DNA from 2 places in the Streptococcus gallolyticus subsp. gallolyticus DSM 16831 genome. Region 1 is predicted to be linked to the other one. Evidence: riboswitches for the same ligand, from Rfam matches in the RefSeq annotation. Region 1 holds a riboswitch; the other holds the start of a gene.
What was found. A riboswitch is a leader RNA that binds a small molecule or an ion and turns the genes downstream of it on or off. The one in region 1 is predicted to bind thiamine pyrophosphate.
Positions count from the first base shown of each region.

Region 2: linked by a shared signal. The riboswitch ahead of thiT (energy-coupled thiamine transporter ThiT) and the one ahead of thiW (energy coupling factor transporter S component ThiW) in region 1 are both predicted to bind thiamine pyrophosphate.

Region 1 is NZ_CP018822.1:1,289,240-1,292,663, reverse strand. Features, by position in the region: gene BTR42_RS06520 (Rgg/GadR/MutR family transcriptional regulator) at 147-1,010, opposite strand; TPP riboswitch at 1,161-1,250, shown strand; gene thiW (energy coupling factor transporter S component ThiW) at 1,427-2,005, shown strand; gene BTR42_RS06510 (class I SAM-dependent methyltransferase) at 2,005-2,721, shown strand; gene BTR42_RS06505 (HAD family hydrolase) at 2,725-3,378, shown strand; gene tenA (thiaminase II) at 3,365-3,424, shown strand, end outside.
Region 2 is NZ_CP018822.1:779,253-782,676, reverse strand. Features, by position in the region: gene nrdE (class 1b ribonucleoside-diphosphate reductase subunit alpha) at 1-22, shown strand, start outside; gene nrdF (class 1b ribonucleoside-diphosphate reductase subunit beta) at 710-1,672, shown strand; TPP riboswitch at 1,767-1,864, shown strand; gene thiT (energy-coupled thiamine transporter ThiT) at 1,940-2,506, shown strand; gene BTR42_RS04200 (TMEM175 family protein) at 2,536-3,093, opposite strand; gene BTR42_RS04195 (magnesium transporter CorA family protein) at 3,121-3,424, opposite strand, start outside.

The DNA of each region.
Region 1 (3,424 bases):
ACGAGCCCGAAAATGGGAAAGCGAATTAAGTCCAGTGGACTGTTTTTTTGTACTTATAAATGAATCAAATCTCTATTTGTGAACGTTGAGCATGAAAATAAAATTTTTCTCAAAATAAGCACTTTGAATATATTCAAAAAATATACCTAATCGTCATTGCCTTTAATGGCGTCTTGCATGCCAGAAGTGTAATAGTCAGCAGCTGAATGACATTCTAAAATCCGTAAGACGTGGATAGCCTCTTCCATTTGCTTCTTACCAGCTTGCTGCTGCCCTTGTTTGTAGCTAAATAACCCCTTTGCCCATAGATAAACAATACGATAATAAGCTTCGCTTTCTTGGTAAAAATGCTTTTGAATTTGTTTGTCGAAGTAATTAGCATTGATAAAATCATTTTCATCAATACATAGCAGAAACCCATTGAGCAACATGTTATGAATGATTTTTCGATTTTCTTTGATTTCTCCTAAAAAATCAGTCTTTCGGAGACATTCTCTAGCGTACATGGTAAACAAATCAGGAGTTAATAAGGTAGAGCAAATAGAAAGTAATGTCAGCTCATAATTGCCCCAAATTTCAGTATCAAAAAGGTAATTATAAAGAAAAGTTTCCTCTTTCGCTGTTAGTTCAACAGTCTCATCAAAGGCTTTCAAATGTGCTTTAACAATTAGCGCATATATCATTCCTGTCTCTTCATCTTGCTGTTTTTTAAGTTCACTTTCATACAATTTTTGTAAACCAGCACTATCAAATTTTTCCTCACAAGCATAGATTTTCTCTTGTAATTCTACCAAGTCGCTTTTTAAAAATCCTCTAGTCAGATAAAGAAATTCATTGATTTCAATGTGAGTATTTTCAAGTGCTATAAATAATTTTTGAGCAGAAAGGTCATTCTTTCCGCTTTCAAATTTTGAGAGCATTGAAGGAGAGAATTGCCCACCAGAGGCTTTAGCTAGTGAGATATGTCTAGCTTCTCTTAATTCTTTGAAGGCCTGCCCTAAATATTTCATATTTTACTCCATTTTAAAAGTTCTTTTGTACAAATTATACCCTTTTTTTATCAATTGACAACTTGCTGGGCAGATTTTTCTTTATCTAAAATTTTCTGAAAATTATTGCGCTTTCAAGGTGAATGTGTTATAGTTAATTTTGTAATTAAATAAAGACATTTGGGGTGCGTAAAAGCTGAGATTATACCCATTGAACCTGATGCAGTTAGAACTGACGAAGGGAAATGTGTGAGTAACAACGTTTTTTTGTTGTGCTAAAAATCGATAGAAAAAATACTTTAGTATTGCAATACTAAAGGGATTATTCTGCAGTTTTTCAAGATAAAAATGACTCCATTTGAAGTTTTCAAGTGGTGTTTTTTTATGCTTGTTTTGGCTGAGTTTTTGGCTGCCTATTTGTCAGGAAAGGAAGACAAATGACATTTAATCATGTTCATCGTTTAACGGTTTTAGCCATTATGGTTGCTTTAGATGTCCTGTTGACACCACTTTTTCGGATTGAGGGAATGGCATTTATGTCTAGCGTCGTCAATATCATTGCAGGAACATTTATGACACCGTTGTATGCAGCTACTATGGCATTGATTGTTGCGGTGATTCGTATTTTGACACAAGCAGGAGTAGCAAGTGTGGCACCGTTAGCCATCTTAGGAGCGGTTCCTGGGGCGGTTTTAGCTGCTTATTTTTACCGCTTAACCAAGAGACCAATCATGTCGTGGATGGGGGAGTTTCTCGGCACTGGTATTATTGGCTCGATTCTCTCTGCACCCGTTATGAACTGGTATTGGACAATGACAGCTAATGGTGATAATGAGCTCTTGGCAAAAGCTTCCGCAGCACAATCTTTATTTCTTTTTATGCCAAGATTTATTTGTGCCACGCTTATCGGTGGTGCGCTTGGATTGACTGTCGTTCATGGATTGAGATACTCTGCTTATTTTGTTAATTTAGAAAATTTATATTTAAAGCCAAGTAAAAAATTAGGAGAAAAATAATGACCAGTAAAGCTAAGATGTTTGATGGTTATGCTAATGCATATGACCAATGGTTTATGAAAAATGAAAATGTTTTTGCCAGTGAATTAAAGTTATTGCACCGTACGCTTGAACCGTTGGAAAAGAAAACGATACTTTCGATTGGTTGTGGTAGTGGGCTTTTTGAATCTGCCTTGAAAAGAGAATATGGCATTCATGTCCAATATGGTGTTGAACCGTCAACGGATATGGCAAAAATCGCCCGCAAAAGAGGAATGACTGTTTTTATCGGTGATGCTGAGACAAGCGAATTAGCGGAAAATAGCTATGATGTGATTTATCTAAATGGTTGTTCAAGTTATATCAAAAATTTGTCAGCAGCTTATCAGAATTGTCACCGTGCTTTGAAAAAAGGTGGGCATTTGATTTTACTTGATGTTCCTGTTGAAAGTGCGTATGGCATTTTGTACAAATTTGCGGCGCATGTTGGGTCATATGAGAAAGAATTATTTGAACAAATCGCACCAACTTTCCCTTATCCAATCGAACTTGTCAGCTCTGCCATTTTCCATTCACCACTTGAGAAAGAAAATATCTTGCGTGAGGAGCTAGGAATGACAAATATCCGTTATTTCCAAACATTGACAGCGCAGCCGATTTACACAAATGATTTTGTGGAAGAACCAATTGAAGGGTACGACAAGGGTGGTTATGTGGCGCTTGTCGCTGAAAAATAAATAATGAAAACGATAATCTTTTTTGACCTTGATGGAGTGATTTTTGATTCCTATGGATTGTGGGATAAGGCTGTTGAGGACTTTTTGAGTACGGTGAATTTGACTTATACCACAGAAATGAAGCAGAAGTTGTGGCAATTAAATATGCTAGAGGCAGAACATTATTTGAGAGAACTTTTTGGCAAGCAAGGGCAAGCTTATCAACCAGAAATTTTAAAAGCGATTTTGCTTCAATTATACGAAACGGTCGATATTATGGAAAATGCGAAGTGCGTTTTAGCAGCTTTGGTTAGGCGTGGTTGCAAGCTTTATGCAGTGACTTCTAATTATTATGATTTGGCTGAAATTGGCTTGAAATCACAGCAGTTGTTGCCGTATTTTACGACCTTATATTCGTGTTTAAGTATGGGATATGCTGATAAAGAGCAGGCATTTTTTCAGGAAATTCTCGAACAAGAGCGCCTGAATGCTAATCAGATTATTTATGTTGAGGATAGTCTTGCAAATCTCAAAGAAGCTAGAAAACTTGGTGTGACAGGGATTTATTTAGCAAATTCTGATAACCCGCAAGCTGGTCAAAATGACACATTTGTAACGATTGATTCACTAGATGAATTGACAAAAATAGTAAAGGAAATGAACAATGATTGTAAATGAATTAAAAAAACGTAGTGAGATTTTTATTGAGAAAATTGTAGAGGAT
Region 2 (3,424 bases), 510 kb from region 1:
ATGCGAAAGCTGCGTGATTTAACTGAACACTTGTTATTGGTCCTAAAGGACCTAATAACAAGACGGCAACCGCTATGGCGGTTTGCCTAGTTCACTTACTAACTTCACCAAATGACTATTATCGAGTCATTTGGTTTCGTGTCGTAACTTATCGAACACTTGGATTTGTCTAAAGGACCTAATAACAAGACGGCAACCGCTATGGCAGTTTGCCTAGTTCACTTACTAACTTCACCAAATGATTATTATTGAGTCATTTATCGAACACTTGGATTTGTCTCTGCAGAACCCAGTAACAAGACAACAAACGTTATAGCGAAATGGCTAACTCACTTACAACTCCATTAATCGGCTAGTATCGAGTCGATTAATTACGTGGCGTAACTTTGATTTGTGTACTGTTAAACATGAACAAGACAATATTCACTTTAACAAATCGGCTTGCTTATTGACACGTTGCAGTAAACGGCTGTTAGTAATTCATGATTAGAAAACTTGTCCTTGTTCTACAAAAACTAAAATCAAAGCAGTAACTACTTTCGCTTAGGAATTCAAAAAGATGTTAGCATTGGGGTAACTTTCACTCTTGACAAAATACCTTGCTAGGTTAGCTTACTCCATGGAAAAAAACAATCTTAAAAATTTAAATACTATTTCTGAAATCCCAGTCGTTTGGCTGGCTTTCTTAATCACTTTTAGGAGAATATAAATGTCACAAACTTATTATGAAGCCATTAATTGGAATGAGATTGAAGACATCATTGATAAATCAACTTGGGAAAAGTTGACGGAGCAATTTTGGCTTGATACACGTATTCCGTTATCAAATGACCTTGATGATTGGCGTAAATTGTCAGCCGAGGAAAAAGACCTTGTCGGAAAAGTCTTTGGCGGATTAACTTTGCTAGATACCATGCAATCTGAATCTGGCGTCGAAGCGATTCGTGCGGACGTCAGAACCCCCCATGAGGAAGCTGTTCTGAATAACATTCAATTCATGGAGTCAGTTCATGCCAAATCTTATTCCTCTATTTTTTCAACACTTAACACAAAATCTGAAATTGAAGCCATTTTTGAATGGACAAATAGCAATGACTACCTGCAAAAAAAGGCAAAAATCATCAATGATATTTATGAAAATGGGGATGCGTTGCAAAAGAAAGTTGCCTCTACTTTCCTAGAAACTTTCCTCTTCTATTCTGGATTTTTCACACCACTTTATTATCTTGGCAACAATAAATTGGCAAACGTTGCTGAAATTATCAAATTGATTATCCGTGATGAATCTGTTCACGGCACTTACATTGGCTATAAATTCCAACTTGGTTTCAATGAATTATCTGAAGAAGAACAAGACAATTTTCGTGAGTGGATGTATGATTTACTTTATCAACTTTACGAAAATGAGGAAAATTATACCAAATCGCTGTATGACGGTGTTGGTTGGACTGATGAAGTATTGACATTCTTGCGCTACAACGCCAATAAAGCCCTGATGAATCTGGGGCAAGATCCACTTTTCCCAGATACTGCTAACGACGTTAACCCTATTGTCATGAACGGTATTTCAACAGGAACGTCTAATCACGATTTCTTTAGTCAAGTCGGAAATGGTTATCTCCTTGGTTCTGTTGAAGCCATGCAAGATGATGATTACAATTATGGTCTCTAGTCTGAGCCAATTTTGGAAATGTGTGATAATTTTCAAAAAGCATGAAAACTAAGCTTGACAAGAAACTTTCTTTCATGCTAGACTATAAGCAATTAGATTCACAAAGGAGTGCCTCTGGCTGAGATCGCATTTGCGAAATCCTGATAACCTGATCTCGTTAGTACGAGCGTAGGGATTGTGACATGACCGTTTTAAACTTTGTTTTGAATATCATTGCACATATTATCAGAAAAATAAGCTCCTTTGTATCAAAAGGAGCTTTTATTTATGTCATCAAAAAATTCTCAACTGTCTGCTTTGATTGAAACAGCTTTAGTAGCTGCTTTAGCCATGGCTTTATCTTACATTCCAGATTTTGCAAGCTGGTTCACACCGTCGTTTGGAGCTATTCCCTTAGTCCTCTTTGCACTACGTCGTGGCACAAAATATGGCGTATTGGCTGGGCTGATTTGGGGCTTACTACATTTTATCCTTGGTAAAGTGTGGTATTTAGCCTTATCACAAGTGCTTATCGAATACATCGTTGCCTTTGTTTCCATGGGCTTAGCTGGTATTTTTACTGTTCCTTTTCAAAATGCTCTTGCCAAGGACAATAAAGGACGTGCTTTATTTTACGCGACAGGTGGTGCTATCTTAGCTGTCTTTGTCCGCTATTTTTGGCATTTCGTCGCTGGCTTTATTTTCTGGGGAAGTTATGCGCCAAAAGGAATGTCGCCTTATTGGTATTCATTCACCGTTAACGGAACAGCTGGGCTGTTAACCTTGATTTTCGTTATTTTAGCGCTAGCTATTATCATTCCGACACAAGGAAAACTTTTCTTAGTTAAGAGATAAAACAAAAAAACACGTTTGTAGCGTGTTTTTTAAATTGACCTTGGGACAACGATGACAACAGCGGTAAAAAGTACAGCCCACATCATGGCTTGTGGAAAAACGGTCATGCTCAATAGCATACCAATAACTTTTATAGCAATGTCCCAACGCATCCAATTATTATGGCTTCTTGCAGCTGCTTCTGCTTCATTTGTGGTAGCAACATTGGTTAATTCTGAATACATCCAAACATTAGTGAAAGAAACGAGCATAACAATAGCACCATAGACAATTTGTGCTACTGAACTGTTAAAATCACTAGCCACTAAAGAGGTTGTGTAAGGGAAAAATGATGAGAAAAACAACAAAAGCATGGAAATCCAAACCAAGCGGTTATTGACTTTTTCAACATTGTCCCAAGCTCTGTGCATATTGACCCACATTGTTCCCAGCCAGAAAAAGGAAATGGTGTAGGCAAAAAAGTTGGTTTTTAACTCCCACAAGGCTAACCATGTTAATTCTGATGGACGTTCTAATTCCAAAACCAAAATGGTCATAATGATAGCCAGAACAGCATCCGTAAAGGCAACCAACCGCTCTTTTGACATTTCAGACATAAATTTTCTCCCTTTATATTAAGATTTTCGGTATATCATATAACGTAAAAGTGCCACAATGAGAAGCCAAAGGACAATACAAATCACAATAATAGTTACCCAAGCGTGTTTATCATTTATCCATGGCAAAGGCACATTCATTCCGAAAAATCCAGTAATAACTGCAAATACTGCTAAAACAACTGATATAATCGTCAATGTTGTCATATTATCATTTAGATTATTGTTCAAAATGTTGTTATAGCTTCCTGATAATTGTTGTAAGACTTGCGCATTGACCTGTGTCATGCTGGATAATTGGCGTGCTTCAATCAGCGAATCT